DNA from 2 places in the Pseudoalteromonas sp. CuT4-3 genome. Region 1 is predicted to be linked to the other one. Evidence: predicted binding sites of a transcription regulator. Region 1 holds the regulator's gene; the other holds the start of a gene.
What was found. The regulator LexA, encoded in region 1, represses DNA repair genes until DNA is damaged. The targets are predictions, from matches to a motif close to TACTGTATNNNNATACAGTA.
Positions count from the first base shown of each region.

Region 1 (7,482 bases):
CTATACAAATAAGAATTAGGCGCTTTAATAGCGGTGCATGTGTCATTATTTAATTTCCGGCGGCGTAGAAAAAGTATGATACGGCGCAGGAGAGTCCACTTCCCACTCTAAACCTTCAGCACCATCCCATACTTTTGCAGGGACTTTATCGCCCCCTCGGGCACATTTAATTACCACAGCCACAAAGAGTAACTGCGATAAACCAAAGGCAAACCCACCTATGCTTATGATTGCGTTAAAATCAGCAAACTGCAGGGCGTAATCGGGAATACGGCGCGGCATGCCTGCCAGCCCTACAAAATGCATAGGGAAAAACAATACATTTACGCTTACCAGCGATAACCAAAAATGCCACTTAGCCAAGGCAATGTTGTACATGTTGCCCGTCCACTTAGGCAGCCAATAATAAGCCCCCGCCATAATCGAAAATATTGCCCCCGTAACTAACACGTAATGAAAGTGCGCCACCACAAAGTAAGTATCGTGATACTGAAAATCAGCAGGGGTTATAGCCAACATCAGCCCCGAAAAGCCCCCTAAAGTAAACAGCACAATAAAGGCAATACTAAATAGCATGGGCACTTCAAAACTTATTGACCCTCGCCACATAGTGGCTACCCAGTTAAATACTTTTACCCCTGTAGGCACCGATATCAGCATGGTCGCGTACATAAAAAATAGCTCGCCAGCAACGGGCATACCGGTCGTAAACATATGATGTGCCCACACTATAAAGCTCAGTAATGCAATAGAGGAGGTTGCGTAAACCATTGAGGCATAACCAAATAGTTTTTTACGTGAGAATGTAGGCACTATGGTCGAAATAATACCAAAGGCGGGTAAAATCATGATGTACACTTCGGGATGACCAAAAAACCAAAATATGTGCTGAAACATCACCGGATCGCCGCCGCCTGCCGCATCAAAAAAGCTGGTTCCAAAGTATTTATCGGTGAGCACCATAGTGACCGCTCCGGCCAGTACGGGCATAACAGCAATTAATAAAAATGCGGTTATTAGCCATGTCCAAACGAATAATGGTAGCTTCATCCATGTCATGCCTGGGGCACGTAAATTAACAATGGTCACAATAACGTTTATTGCGCCCATAATTGAGCTAATCCCCATAATGTGCACTGCAAACACAAACATTGCGGTGTTGTCGTTACTGTACGTTGTTGAAAGCGGCGCATAGAACGTCCAGCCAAATGCGGGGCCGCCTCCAGGCATTAATAACGAGGCCAATAAAATTAAAAAAGCGAAGGGTAAAATCCAAAAGCTCCAGTTGTTCATTCTGGGCAGTGCCATATCTGGCGCGCCAATCATGAGCGGTACCATCCAGTTAGCAAGCCCCGTAAAGGCTGGCATAACAGCACCAAACACCATAATTAAACCGTGTACTGTGGTCATTTGGTTAAAAAAGTGTGGGTCTACCAATTGTAATCCTGGCTGAAATAACTCAGCCCGAATAACCATGGCCATTGCACCGCCAATTAAAAACATAGTCAGCGAAAAAATTAAGTACATGCTGCCAATATCTTTATGGTTTGTTGTGTATAACCAACGTTTAAAACCTTTGGCTGGGTGATGGCCGTGGTGAGCGTCATTGGCGTTAGGTTGTTCTACTATGCTACTCATTAGTTCGCCTCCGCATCAAGTGCTGCCTGAATTTCACTAGGTTGGATGACATCACCCGTTTCATTACCCCACGCATTACGTTTATAGGTAATTACCGCTGCAAGTTGTTTAATTGAGAGCTGCTTTGCAAATGCCTGCATTGCAGTTCCTGGGCGACCATGAATCACTACATCAATGTGATCTTTTATATCACCCAAAACAATGGGGCTGCCTTTTAACGCAGGAAATACGCCCGGTAAGCCCATACCTGTAGGTTGATGACACGCAGCGCAACTTGCCATATACACTTGCTCACCTAGTGTCATTAGCTCTTCTTTAGGAATTGTTGTCTCAAGCAATGCTGCATCAGCAAGTGCGGCTTTTTGCTTAGCTTGCTTAGCATCTGCAAGCCATGCGTTAAAGTCCTCTTGCGATTTAGCTTCAACCACCACGGGCATAAAACCATGATCTTTACCGCACAGCTCTGCACACTGTCCTCGGTAAATACCTTCTTCGTTAATGTTGGTCCACGTTTCGTTGATAAACCCCGGATTGGCATCTTTTTTAACGGCAAAATCGGGTACCCACCAAGAGTGAATAACATCATCAGAGGTCATTAAAAAACGCACCTTTTGATTAATTGGCAGTACTAAAGGTTTATCAACCTCAAGTAAGTAATTGGGGTTTTTATTAGCAAGGTTGGCTATTTCGTCTTGAGGGGTAGATAAAATAGAGTAAAACTCTACGTCTTCACCCATATATTCATAATGCCACTTCCACTGTGACCCTGTAATTTTAATGGTTAAGTCGGCCTTACTGGCATCTTCCATCGCAATGAGGGTTTTAGTGGCAGGAATTGCCATGGCAATTAAAATAACAAACGGAATGGCAGTCCAAAGAATTTCTACTTTGGTACTTTCATGAAATTGGGCAGGAACTGCCCCTTTAGATTTACGGTGATGAATCAGTGCCCAAAACATTATTGCGAACACTATCACCCCAATCACACAACATATTAAAAATATGGTCATGTGTAGCTGATATACATTATTACTTATATCGGTTACGCCCTTGCGCATATTGTATTGGCTATTAGCCAGCACTTGCTGCGGGAACATAATCAACACAAGCCACAAGGTAGAGGTCAGTTTACCCATGTGACGGCTCCTTTGATGCTATTGCGAATGCAAAGCGAAGAGGCATACGGCTTAAACGCCAATTCGTTATTTTTATTTTTTAACCAATCTTATTTTTAATTGGTATCGCTAGGACAACAAAAGGTTTGTGTATATTGTGTGTTCTCATAACTAAAAAGCTGTGAGTTATTGTTAGTCCAGCACATTAATGATTAGCTAAAAAACGTACAACAAGCAAGTTTTAGTATAAAAAACAATCAAGTGATATTTTAAAATTGACTAAATGACGGCGTATTAAATTGTTATTTAACAGCCAAGATACGAGCAAAATTAAGGGATGTAACACGCCTAGGAAGATAAAAGTATGAGTGAAAAAAAGTTTACAGCCTAAATAATTTTAGGGCGCTTTGAGATGGTGGAAGGTCTGTTTTTAAAACAAAAATGCACACTTAAAAGTGCGCATTTATAAATATTACTTAAAAATAGTTAAAAATTACATCCAGTCGGCATTTCTTATTACGCCAACGGCTAACCCTTCAATATTAAAAGATTCGTTTTCAAGGTCTACTTCAATTGGCTTAAACTCTTCGTTCTCGGCGTGTAATAATACTTTTCGGCCTGCTTTTTCTAGGCGTTTTACGGTTACGTCTTCATCTACTCGCGCAACCACAACTTGGCCGTTTTCTGCTGTTTGAGTACGGTGTACGGCAAGCAAGTCACCATCCATAATACCTATATCTTTCATACTCATGCCGTTAACACGCAGTAAAAAGTCGGCGGCTGGTTTAAACATAAGTGGGTCTATTTTACAGTGACTCTCAACATGTTCTTGCGCCAAAATAGGCGAACCCGCTGCAACTCTACCTATTAATGGTAGGCCTAGTTGCTCTGGCTCTTCTTCTTCAACCAATTGAATACCACGGCTTGCGCCTGGTTTCATTTTAATAACACCTTTTTTGGCAAGCGCTTTTAAGTGCTCTTCTGCGGCATTGGCACTTTTAAAACCTAGTGTTTGCGCAATTTCGGCACGTGTAGGAGGCATACCAGTGTCTTTAATAAAAACTTTTATTAGTTCGAGTATTTGAGCTTGGCGTTTAGTTAATGGTCGCATACAACTGGTTTTCCATACAGTACATTTAACTGTGAGTATATACAGTTAAATAAAAATCGCAAATTTAAATTGTGCTTTAAAATAGCTAAATACACCGCACTTGGATAAATTTTAGGTAATTACAGACGTTCAGTATTTAAAATGCTATAAATTTGCTTTCAATATAAAGGAGTAATTATGAGTATTTGGCATCAACCCATCACATTAGAGCTTTGCAAACAGTTAGATGAGGGAATAAACGGCCAAGGCACGCTGATGAAAACCATGGGCATAGAAATAACCGAAATAGGAGATGATTACCTAGTGGCTACCATGCCTGCTATTCCTGAGCATCATAATCCTATTGGTATGGTACATGGTGGCGCAAATGTGGTACTTGCCGAAACCGTAGCAAGCTACGCCGCTAACTTTGTCGTGGACTTTACAAAATTTTATTGTGTTGGACAGGAAATTAGCGCCAGCCACTTAAAGGCCTCTCGAAATGGCACTTTAACCGCCGTTACTCGTGCATTTCATATTGGTAAGCGCAGTTCTGTATGGGAAATAAAAATAACCAATAGCCGCGGCGAGCTTTGCTGCGTATCAAAAATGACCGCAGCGGTTGTCGAGCGCAAATAATCAACTATGGCTACTTTTCGATAGGGTAAATCGTTATTTCCATACCAGCGCCAATGGCAGATATGCGTAGCAGTGTATCTGCATGTAGAGCTTGGTTAAAACACTTAGGTGACGTGCCCGACTCAAAGCCTATATCAAACGTTCTGCGCGAACAGCTTAGCCACTGCTTAAGCGCATTACGTGAACACGACTCTATTAATTCACATAAGTGGTTGATTGCTTTGTCTGGCGTGGTTATATCACCTGAGGCTTCAATACGCGCCAATTGACGATATTCGTCTTTGTCATAATGCAAAACCATCGCGTTTTTCTTTAAGTCTGCCACTAGGGCGCTAATATCTTGTTTAGACTCAAGCTCTAGATCTACATTTAAAAATTGAATTTCCGACATTGTCTGCTTTTTACCCTCTTATAGTTTCATCGCAAACTTTAACGCAGTTTTACTTTTATACCAAATCAACTAAGCGCTAAACATGGCTTTATTCATAGAAAATACCTGTTTAAACGCCATTGGCACCTAATTTGCCTTATAAAACGGGTTAGGCTAGTTACGCTTAATTTTACCGTTTATGTATGAAAGTTATACACACACTGTGTAATTAAACGCTTCAGGAGGACAATTATGGTAGATCATGGCCCGCAAATTAAAAACGACGATCAGTACGATGCGCTTCGAGATGAAGGAATGAGCAAACAAAAAGCCGCGCGCATTGCTAATAGCAATACTCATAAAACCGCTGTTAAAGGCGGCAAAGCCTCAAAGTATGAGCAGCGCACTAAAAAGCAGCTGTATAATAAAGCTAAAGAGCTCGGCATTAGCGGCCGCTCTAAAATGAGCAAACAAGGGCTAATAAATGCCTTGCGTGAGCATTAAACGCAGCCTCGCTGATTTTTTATCGCTCCTTTTTATTATTTTTATAAAGTTAGAGTAAGCTTATGAATAACTGCGACAAAATGCCGCAGTAAAAGCATGGGTTGTTGTAATACACTAACGCTAAAAAATAATAAGAAGCACAAAATGAGAAAACAACTATTTAAGCGCGCTCGAAAACTACATAAGTGGCTAGGCTATTTACTTGCCTTACAAATTTTAGCTTGGCTGTTAGGCGGCTTAGTAATGAGCGCGATACCACTTGAATACGTACACGGTAAGCACCTTGCTAAGCGTACACTTACAAACCCATTTACTCAAGCAGACTACCCCACATCACTCGATAATATTACTGCGCAAGTGCCTAACCCCACGCAAATAGTGTTTGAGCACTTTTTAACGACCCCGCTTATTACTGTTATTAATAGTGGCGAGCAGCAAAGCTTTAATGGTTTAACGGGGCGCCCTTTTCAGCCACCCACCAAAATACAAATTACCGCTAATGCACAAGCGCATTTACTCATCGACGCTAAGCCAATTAGCACAACGCTTTTAAAACAAGGCACTCGAGAGGTGGGATACAAAACAAATGTGTGGCAAGTACAATTTAACGACACCTTTAATACTACGCTGTATTTAAATGCAATTAACGGCAAAGTTATCACCGTTCGCAGCACACTATGGCGCATATTCGACTTTTTTTGGATGCTACACATAATGGATTACGGCGAGCGAGAAGATTTTAACAACCCGCTCCTCATCAGTTTTGCAGCCACCAGCGTACTATTTTGTTTATGCGGTATTATTTTATTAATACAAAACGTTAGGCTAAAAAAACTTACACGTGTTGGTCAATCAAAATAGGGTTGCCGTCTGGGTCTGTAATAATAAAGCTTTTATCACCCACAGGTTCAACCTGGATATGAGCGTTTTGAAAATATTCGCTAAGCGTATCAACATCCTTAAACTCTGTAACGGTTTGTGCGTTTTGATCCCAGCCAGGATTGAAGGTCAGCATGTTTTTATCAAACATACCCGAGAACAAGCCAATTAAATGCTCACCGTTTTTCATCACTAACCAGCTTTGCTCTATCTCACCTGCAAACTCGCTAAAGCCCAGCTTTTCGTAAAACGCTTTTGAGGCTCTAATATCTTTAACCGTTAAACTTATTGAAAAAGCACCTAGCATAGTCATCTCCTCGCTATTTTTTATATCAGTATAGAGTGTACTAAGCATTGCGGATTAAAATTTGTTCAGGCTTTATCTTTTAGCAGCAAAACTTTAGACTAGCGCCTCCTGTAGTTCACGTATGTGATGGATATGCTTAAATTTATTTTGGCCTTTGTGGCTTGTTGTATTTGTTTTTCTGCATCGAGTGAAGAATTTACCCGTTTTTCAACGGCTAAAAGGCACTTAATTAAAACCCTACCCGAAAACGCCAAAAGCCTTTACTGCGGCTGCGACATTAAAAAGCAAGGTAAAAAGCTAATCCCCGACCCTAGCAACTGTGGTTATATTCCGCGTAATACGTTAACTTCCTCTGGTAAAGTTAATGTACGTGCACTGCGTATAGAGTGGGAGCATATAGTGCCGGCGTGGGAATTTGGTCACCAGCTACAGTGCTGGCAAAACGGTGGCCGTAAAAACTGTCGCAAGGTCAGTGCTAAATTTAGAAAAATGGAAGCCGATATAAACAATTTAGCCCCCGCAATTGGCGAAATTAACGCAGATCGCTCTAACTATCGCTTTGGTATGCTTAGCGAAAACGCTGCCCAATATGGCCGCTGCAAAGTAAAGGTTAACTTTAAACAACGCGTTGTAGAGCCTCCTTTTTATGCCCGTAAGCGCATTGCCGACACCTACGCCTATATGCAAAAAACATACGGCTTAAAAATATCAGACAAACAACAAAAACTATTTGATGCCTGGCAAAAACAAGCATTTGCAGATAAAAGCAGCGCAAGTAAGCTGTAGCACACCTAAGTGTATACACTCATTTACATAATTTAGGGGCGAATACGTTGAATAAATGAGCGGGTGTTGTAGTATTTTAAACAACTTATTTACAAAAAGTAGTTTTGTATGTTTAAAAATAATAAAGCAACACTCGCTATTATTGCTGCACTTT
Region 1 covers NZ_CP142030.1:3,421,997-3,429,478, forward strand. The annotation lists gene VOI46_RS15875 (cytochrome c oxidase assembly protein) at 1-46, opposite strand, end outside; gene ctaD (cytochrome c oxidase subunit I) at 46-1,638, opposite strand; gene coxB (cytochrome c oxidase subunit II) at 1,638-2,774, opposite strand; gene lexA (transcriptional repressor LexA) at 3,247-3,864, opposite strand; gene VOI46_RS15895 (hotdog fold thioesterase) at 4,042-4,482, shown strand; gene VOI46_RS15900 (hypothetical protein) at 4,493-4,873, opposite strand; gene VOI46_RS15905 (Rho termination factor N-terminal domain-containing protein) at 5,102-5,356, shown strand; gene VOI46_RS15910 (hypothetical protein) at 5,501-6,217, shown strand; gene VOI46_RS15915 (VOC family protein) at 6,192-6,542, opposite strand; gene VOI46_RS15920 (endonuclease) at 6,669-7,328, shown strand; gene VOI46_RS15925 (S41 family peptidase) at 7,437-7,482, shown strand, end outside.

Region 2 (7,482 bases), 380 kb from region 1:
TATTTCACGTAAAAATCGCGATGGGCTATGGTACTTTTCTTGGCCGTATAAACGACGGCTTTCGGCATGGCTTATGTAAAGTTTGTCCATGGCACGGGTCATGCCCACGTAACAAAGGCGGCGTTCTTCTTCTAAGCGCCCTGACTCTTCATTACTTTGCTGCGATGGGAACATGCCTTCTTCAACGCCCACCATAAACACAAGCGGAAACTCTAAGCCCTTAGCAGAGTGAAGAGTCATCATTTGCACAGCGTCTTCGTGTTCATCGGCTTGGCCTTCACCAGACTCAAGTGAGGTATAAGCTAAAAAGCCTTGTAGTGGTGAGCTAAACTCTTCTTCTTCGGGGAGTTCATACTGATCGCAGGCACTGATAAGCTCTTCTAAGTTTTCTACGCGAGCTCGGCCTTTTTCGCCTTTTTCAGCTTGATACATGGCCATAAGGCCAGAGGTTTGGATAGTGTATTTGGCTTGCTCTTGCAGTGTAAGGTCGCTAATTTTATCTTCTATGTGCTCTACCAACTCTACAAATTTTGTAACAGCGCTTGCCGCACGACCCGATAAATGTTGCTGTTCAACAATTGCTTTAGCTGCGTACCAAAGAGGCAGCGACTCAGCACGCGCACAGTCGCGTATATGGCTAAGTGTTTTATCGCCAATACCGCGCGCAGGGGTGTTAATTACACGCTCAAATGCGGCGTCGTCTTGGCGGTTTCCTACCAATCGTAAGTACGATAGCGCATCTTTAATTTCTTGACGTTCGAAGAATCGCATACCACCGTAAATACGGTATTTTAAGCCTTCTTGTAGCATGGCTTCCTCGAGTACACGAGATTGCGCGTTACTACGGTATAAAATAGCGGCGTCTTGCAACGCATTACCAGCATTTAACCAGCTGCGTAGCTTGCTGCTTACAAAGCGGGCTTCGTCTAGCTCGTTAAAGGCGGCATAAATTGATATAGGCTCGCCTTCGTTACCATCGGTCCAAAGGCTTTTACCCATGCGCTCTGAATTGTTTTTAATTAGCGCATTAGATGCTTTTAGAATGGTCGCGGTTGAGCGGTAGTTTTGCTCAAGACGAATAGTTTCGGCGTCAAAATCAGTTAAAAAGCGTTTAATGTTTTCTATTTTAGCGCCGCGCCAACCGTAAATACTTTGGTCATCGTCGCCTACAATCATAATGCTTTGTGTATCACCAGCAAGTAGCTTTAACCATGCGTATTGAATGGTATTGGTATCTTGGAACTCGTCTACCAGCATGTGGGCAAAGCGCTGCTGGTAATGGCGAAGTAGCGTAGGGTTATTTTTAAGTACTTCGTAGCTACGTAGCAGTATTTCTGCAAAATCAACTAAACCAGCACGGTCACACGCCTCTTGATAGGCGGCATATACACGCAGCATCATTTGCTCGTTTATATCGTAGGCTTGAATATCTTTAGGGCGCAGGGCTTCATCTTTTTTAGCGCTGATGTACCAGCCAAATTGTTTGGCGGGCCACTTTTTGTCATCAATATTCATTGATTTTAATAAGCGCTTGATCATTCTAAGTTGATCGTCAGAGTCTAAAATTTGAAAGGCTTCTGGTAGGTTTGCTTCACGGTGATGAGCGCGCAAAATACGGTGTGATAGACCATGGAAAGTACCAATCCACATACCACCGACAGGTGCTTTTAAGGTTTCTTCAACACGGGTGCGCATTTCTTTAGCGGCTTTATTGGTAAAAGTAACTGCAAAAATACTATAGGCTGATGCTTGCTCAACCTGCATTAACCACGCGATACGATGAACTAAAACACGTGTTTTACCCGAACCAGCACCTGCTAATACCAGCATGTTTTGTAGTGGGGCTGCAACGGCATCGCGTTGTTTGTCATTTAAGCCATCGAGTAATTCAGAAACGTCCATCGTTACGCCTTTTCAATCAATAATGAGGGCAGTATAACAGGTGTTTTTGTTAGGCTAAATAAAATACTGTTTTTATGAACAGCTATTCTAAAAATACTTGTAAAACTAATCCCTTAGCCGCTTTTTTGTACTCTTAAGTAACGATAATTAATAATAAAAATAATCAAATTGACCTATATTTAGTAAAAAATACTAAAGCAGTTATTTAGTAGTAATTTAACTATCTGATTTTTAAGCTTTAATAAATTGGCATAAAGTGTGATAGTAAGTAAATAACTAAAACTTAAAATTAATTAACTACAGAGGTGAGTATGGCTGATCAAGGTTCTGGCGGTAATGTTATTGCAGCGTTGTGTAATATATTTTTTCCTGGTTTAGGGCAATTGGTACAAGGGCGAATTTTAGCCGCTATCTTTTTTGCGCTAGCTATTATAATTAGTTACGCACTTATTTATGTATTAGTAGGCTTCGTACTCGTGCCTATTATTTATTTATGGTCGATTATAGATGCTGCACGTTTTAGATCGCGAAGTTAGCTTTTATGTCACCTATTTAATAGCGCCCATTGGCGCTATTTTGCGTTTTAGGGTCGGTATTTAAGGCTATTTATGGGTATAATTAGTGCATTAGCGTTTTAAAAGTAAAAATTATGGAATATCAATTTATACGTGACCCTATTAGTGGGCTGCGCATTAAAATAAGCAGCGAGCATGCCCTAATTGGCCGCTGGTTAAACGAAGAAATTGGCAAAGAAAAAGTCGCGATGGTACAAGCACTTATTAGCTCGGTAAAAACAAGTTACGAGCCAATAACGTTAAAAGGCCAAGAGATAGACTTAATACTCTCTAAAGACGAAGCCTTATTTGAAGCCCATGCTCTACACCAAGACAGCGAAGATTTAGTCGCCTATCAAGATGATGACTTAATGCTTGAAGAAAATGGCCTAGTGAGTGGTTGTGGCTTTGAAGATTTTATAGATTTAATAGAGTCGTGGGCTGAGTTTACTGGCTCGCGTTAAACGTTTAAAAGGCCAACCTAGTTGGCCTTTTTTGTAATATCAATTGTGTAAAGTTATTAAGCATTTATAGCGCTCTATTTAGCACCCTAGAATGATTAAATATTTAAGTCGATTGGTATATAACTACAGATTATTGATTTTCTATTGATTTAACGCCAGCTAATAATAGCTCCTCTGTTAAACGTACTTTGTAATTAGGGTTTGCGTACTGAAAATACACAACGCCACTTTTATCAATTACAAATACAGCCGGTACAGGTAAAGCGACGTTTACCTTGCCTTGGGCATCAACAAAGTTAACACCGCGCTTATTGCGATAGATAGCGGCTGTTTTATCATCTAAAAAATAAGCTAAACCTAAGGCTTTTGCTAGGGTTAGGCTATCATCTGAAAGCAGTAAATAATTTGGCGAGCTTATTTTACTTTGGGCTAGTTTTTCTGGGCTATCTGGCGATACTGCAATAATTTGCGCGTTTAAATTAGCGAGTTGCTGCTCAATTTTTTGTATATTAGCCAGTTGCTTTGAGCAATAAGGACACCAACCTCCGCGGTAAATAATAAGCACCGTTGTTTTTTCAGCAAAGCGCTTTTGTAACTCTACATTATTACCATGTTGATCTTTGAGCGTTATATTAGGCACGCTTAAGCCCGGTAATAATGATGATACTTGCTCGGGGGCTGCAGCAATTCCTTCTGTACTTGCTTGCGCATTCGTTACTAAAAAAGCAGCCATTACAATAGTCGCCAAGGTGTGTAGTAACACTTTACTCATCATTATTTCCTGCCTTGTTTTTATGTGCTGTTTATAATAGATCAAAAATGCACTTTTTATTATTTGCCTGTATCATAAGCGTAATTTAAAAGCTCAAGTGGAAACGATATGTCAGCCAACTTAAATAAGCTAGTAGTAATGCTAGAAATGCAAAATGCCATGAACACTAAAGTTCATGATCAATGGTTTAGCCAAGGCTTTGAGTGGTACAGAGCCATTTGGGTAGAGTGTGCAGAAATGCTAGATCATTACGGTTGGAAGTGGTGGAAAAAACAAACCCCAGACACCGAGCAAGTAATTCTAGAATTGGTTGATATATTTCATTTTGGTTTGTCGTTAAGAATTGACGGAACAACCTCTTACGAAGAGTTAGCTAAGCAGCTAGAACAAGAACTTAGCGCACCACAGGCCGCAGATGACTTTAAACAAACTCTTGAAATATTAGCAGCTTCAGCAGTTGCAAATAAAACCTTTAACGCGGCCGCGTTTGCAGGGTGTATGGCGCAAATAGGGATGGATATTGACGATTTATACCGCGGTTACGTAGGTAAAAACACGTTAAACTTTTTCCGCCAAGATCATGGCTACAAAGATGGCAGCTACATCAAAGTATGGAATGGCCAAGAAGATAACGAGCATTTAGTCGAAGTCGTTAAAAGCCTTGATACCGAACATGCCGACTTTGCAAAGTTAGTATATCAAGGCCTAGTGGCGCGTTACCCACAACAATAATCTAGCTGCTAGATTATGTTTCTGTAGTCGGTTACGTTTAAGTAATCGGCTATTACATTATGTGGTTGCTGGCTATCTGGGTTGGCCACCGCAAGTAAATGTTCAATGCCGTATTCTCGGGCAGCATTTAAAACTGGCACACTGTCATCAACAAACAAAGTGCGCTGCTTATTAAACCCTAAGTCCTTTTGTACTTGATGCCATAAACTTTGCTGCTCTTTACTCACTCCGTATTGATGAGTAGACACCACGCCATCTAAATAATTATCTATCGCGGTATGTTCAAATTTAAGCATGACGTTTTCAGGGTGGGCGTTAGTTAAAAGAATTAGCTCTTTACCTGCTTTTTTTAACTCTGTTAAAAAGTGGGGCACATCTTCGCGTACTTTTATTAAGTGCTGGGTTTGGCGTTTTAATTCCATTATCGGTAAATTGAGTTGCTCTTGCCAATAATCTAAGCAATACCACTGTATTTGACCACTTACCGCTTGATAGCGTTTGTGCATATCGGCTTTTGCTTCATCAAGGGTAATATTGCGAGTGAGCGCAAGTTGCTCTGGTACAACGTTAAGCCAGAAGTGACTATCGAAATGTAAATCGAGTAATGTTCCGTCCATATCGAGTAAAACGGTATCGATTTTTGACCAATTTAGCATGGGCTTTTCCTTGTGAAAAGTTTATGATTAAGCACAACTGCCATGATAGCAAAATAACGCCAATGACACAGAAAAAGCACCCAACTCCGCCTCAAATTATTAGTAACAATGTAGTTGCTAAAAGCCGTTTATTTACTGTTGAATCGTTAGAGCTTAAGTTTTCTAATGACGAAGAGCGCCAGTATGAGCGCATACGTGGCGGTGGCCGCGGGGCTGTAATGATTGTACCAATAACTGCAGATAACGAAATGCTACTGGTACGTGAGTATTGCGCGGGCACAAACGACTACCAATTAGGCTTTCCTAAAGGCTTGATAGACCCAGGCGAAACACCACAGCAAGCAGCAAACAGAGAGCTTAAAGAAGAAGTGGGTTTTGGTGCTGAATTTTTTGAGCCGCTAAAAGTAGTATCAATGGCGCCAAGTTACTTTAACGCGACCATGCATATTTTATTTGCTAAGCAACTATATCCGCAAACGTTAGAAGGTGATGAGCCCGAACCTTTAGTGGTTGTTAAGTGGCCATTAACAGATTGGCAGTCATTATTAGAGCAAGACGATTTTACCGAAGCTCGCAGTGTTGCCGCTTTGCTATTATTAAATAAGTATTTAGCGTCTGGAGCTGCAAATGAATAAATTACTAGAGCCTTGTATTGAACTTGCACAAAGTGCAGGCGATGCCATTATGGCTATTTATAAAAAAGACGATATTGGCCAGCAAGAAAAATCAGACTCTACGCCTGTTACAAAAGCAGACTTAGCGTCTAACGATGTGCTTGTTGCTGGTTTAAAAGCGCTTGCGCCCGACATCCCTATCATGTCGGAAGAAACGCCTATTCCGGCACTTGCCCAAAGAAAGAACTGGCAGCGCTATTGGTTATTAGATCCGATGGATGGCACTGGCGAGTTTATTTTAGAAAGTGGTGACTTTGCCGTTAATATTGCACTTATTGAAAATAATCACCCCGTTTTAGGTGTGATTCATTGGCCAGCAAAAGGGATCACTTACTTTGCTACTGCTAATCAGGGGGCATTTAAACGAGAAAATGGTAGCGACACAAAAATGTCGGTAGCAACACCCGATAACCTAACGTTGGCAGTAAGCCGTAGACAAAAAATTGAAGCGGTCAGTCAGTATTTAAATACGCAGTTTGCCACTATTGCAGTAGGCTCGTGCTCGCTAAAAGCATGTATAGTTGCCGAGGGTAAAGCCGACTGCTTTTTACGAATTGGCCCTACAGGCGAGTGGGATACCGGCGCGTCACAAGTTATTGTAGAAGAAGCGGGCGGGTGTATAACCGATGCAGAATTTAATCCGCTTACTTATAACCAGCGTGAGAGCACTGAAAATCCTGACTTTATTGTAATGGGACACCCAGATTGGGAGTTTCAAAAAATGATAAGCCCACATCAGAGATAGCTATTTATAGTGCTTGTTGGTTGCTTTTTGTTCGGTTGAACACAATTAACTAGTTAAAGCCTTGCAATATAAGTTTATTCCTATATTATAGCGCTCTCTTCGAAACAGGCTCGTTATTAACACGAAACTATTTCAAAGAAATTACAGGCGCGGGATGGAGCAGCCTGGTAGCTCGTCGGGCTCATAACCCGAAGGTCGTCGGTTCAAATCCGGCTCCCGCAACCAATTTTTTAAAAAGTTTGGTTACTGTAAACTCTAACTTAAGAGATTAAATTAAGTAGTCGATAGACTTAAAATAACAGGCGCGGGATGGAGCAGCCTGGTAGCTCGTCGGGCTCATAACCCGAAGGTCGTCGGTTCAAATCCGGCTCCCGCAACCAATTTCCTTTAGGGGTTTGAGGTTACTGTAAAATGTTAGTTAAAGAAAAGCTTGTCGGTCTCAGCTCTTCATTAGCCAGCAAAGGTAGTCGTTTTAAATCCGGCTCCCGCAAGCAATTTCCTTTAGGGAGTTGGCAGCCACGTTGTAATGTAAGCAACGCTAAATAAGTATACATATTTCAGGCGCGGGATGGAGCAGCCTGGTAGCTCGTCGGGCTCATAACCCGAAGGTCGTCGGTTCAAATCCGGCTCCCGCAACCACTGAAATACATAAAATGAAACGACACGCCAAAAGCGTGTTTTTTTATGCCTGAAATTCAGTGAAATGAATAGCTCGTCGGGCTCAGCTCTGCATAAGCCAGCAAAGGTCGTCGGTTCACCTTTCATAAGCTCTGGCTCCCGCAACCACTGAAATACATAAAATGAAACGACACGGTTAAAGCGTGTTTTTTTATGCCTGAAATTTATATTTCTTTCCCTATAAAGCACTCTTAGATTTATACCCCCGAGTAATATCTATAAATATTATAAACTTCTCTAAAAATATGTTATTACTTAAAACTTTGTATAGTTTGTGTTAAAACGGCACAAATAATTTTGGGTTG
Region 2 covers NZ_CP142030.1:144,204-151,685, forward strand. The annotation lists gene uvrD (DNA helicase II) at 1-1,902, opposite strand, end outside; gene VOI46_RS00685 (hypothetical protein) at 2,214-2,438, shown strand; gene VOI46_RS00690 (YacL family protein) at 2,552-2,920, shown strand; gene VOI46_RS00695 (peroxiredoxin-like family protein) at 3,051-3,695, opposite strand; gene VOI46_RS00700 (dUTP diphosphatase) at 3,801-4,424, shown strand; gene yrfG (GMP/IMP nucleotidase) at 4,433-5,080, opposite strand; gene nudE (ADP compounds hydrolase NudE) at 5,143-5,715, shown strand; gene cysQ (3'(2'),5'-bisphosphate nucleotidase CysQ) at 5,708-6,499, shown strand; tRNA gene VOI46_RS00720 (tRNA-Met) at 6,648-6,724, shown strand; tRNA gene VOI46_RS00725 (tRNA-Met) at 6,803-6,879, shown strand; tRNA gene VOI46_RS00730 (tRNA-Met) at 7,062-7,138, shown strand.
Region 2: the regulator LexA is predicted to act here: its motif matches at 1,967-1,986, upstream of uvrD (DNA helicase II).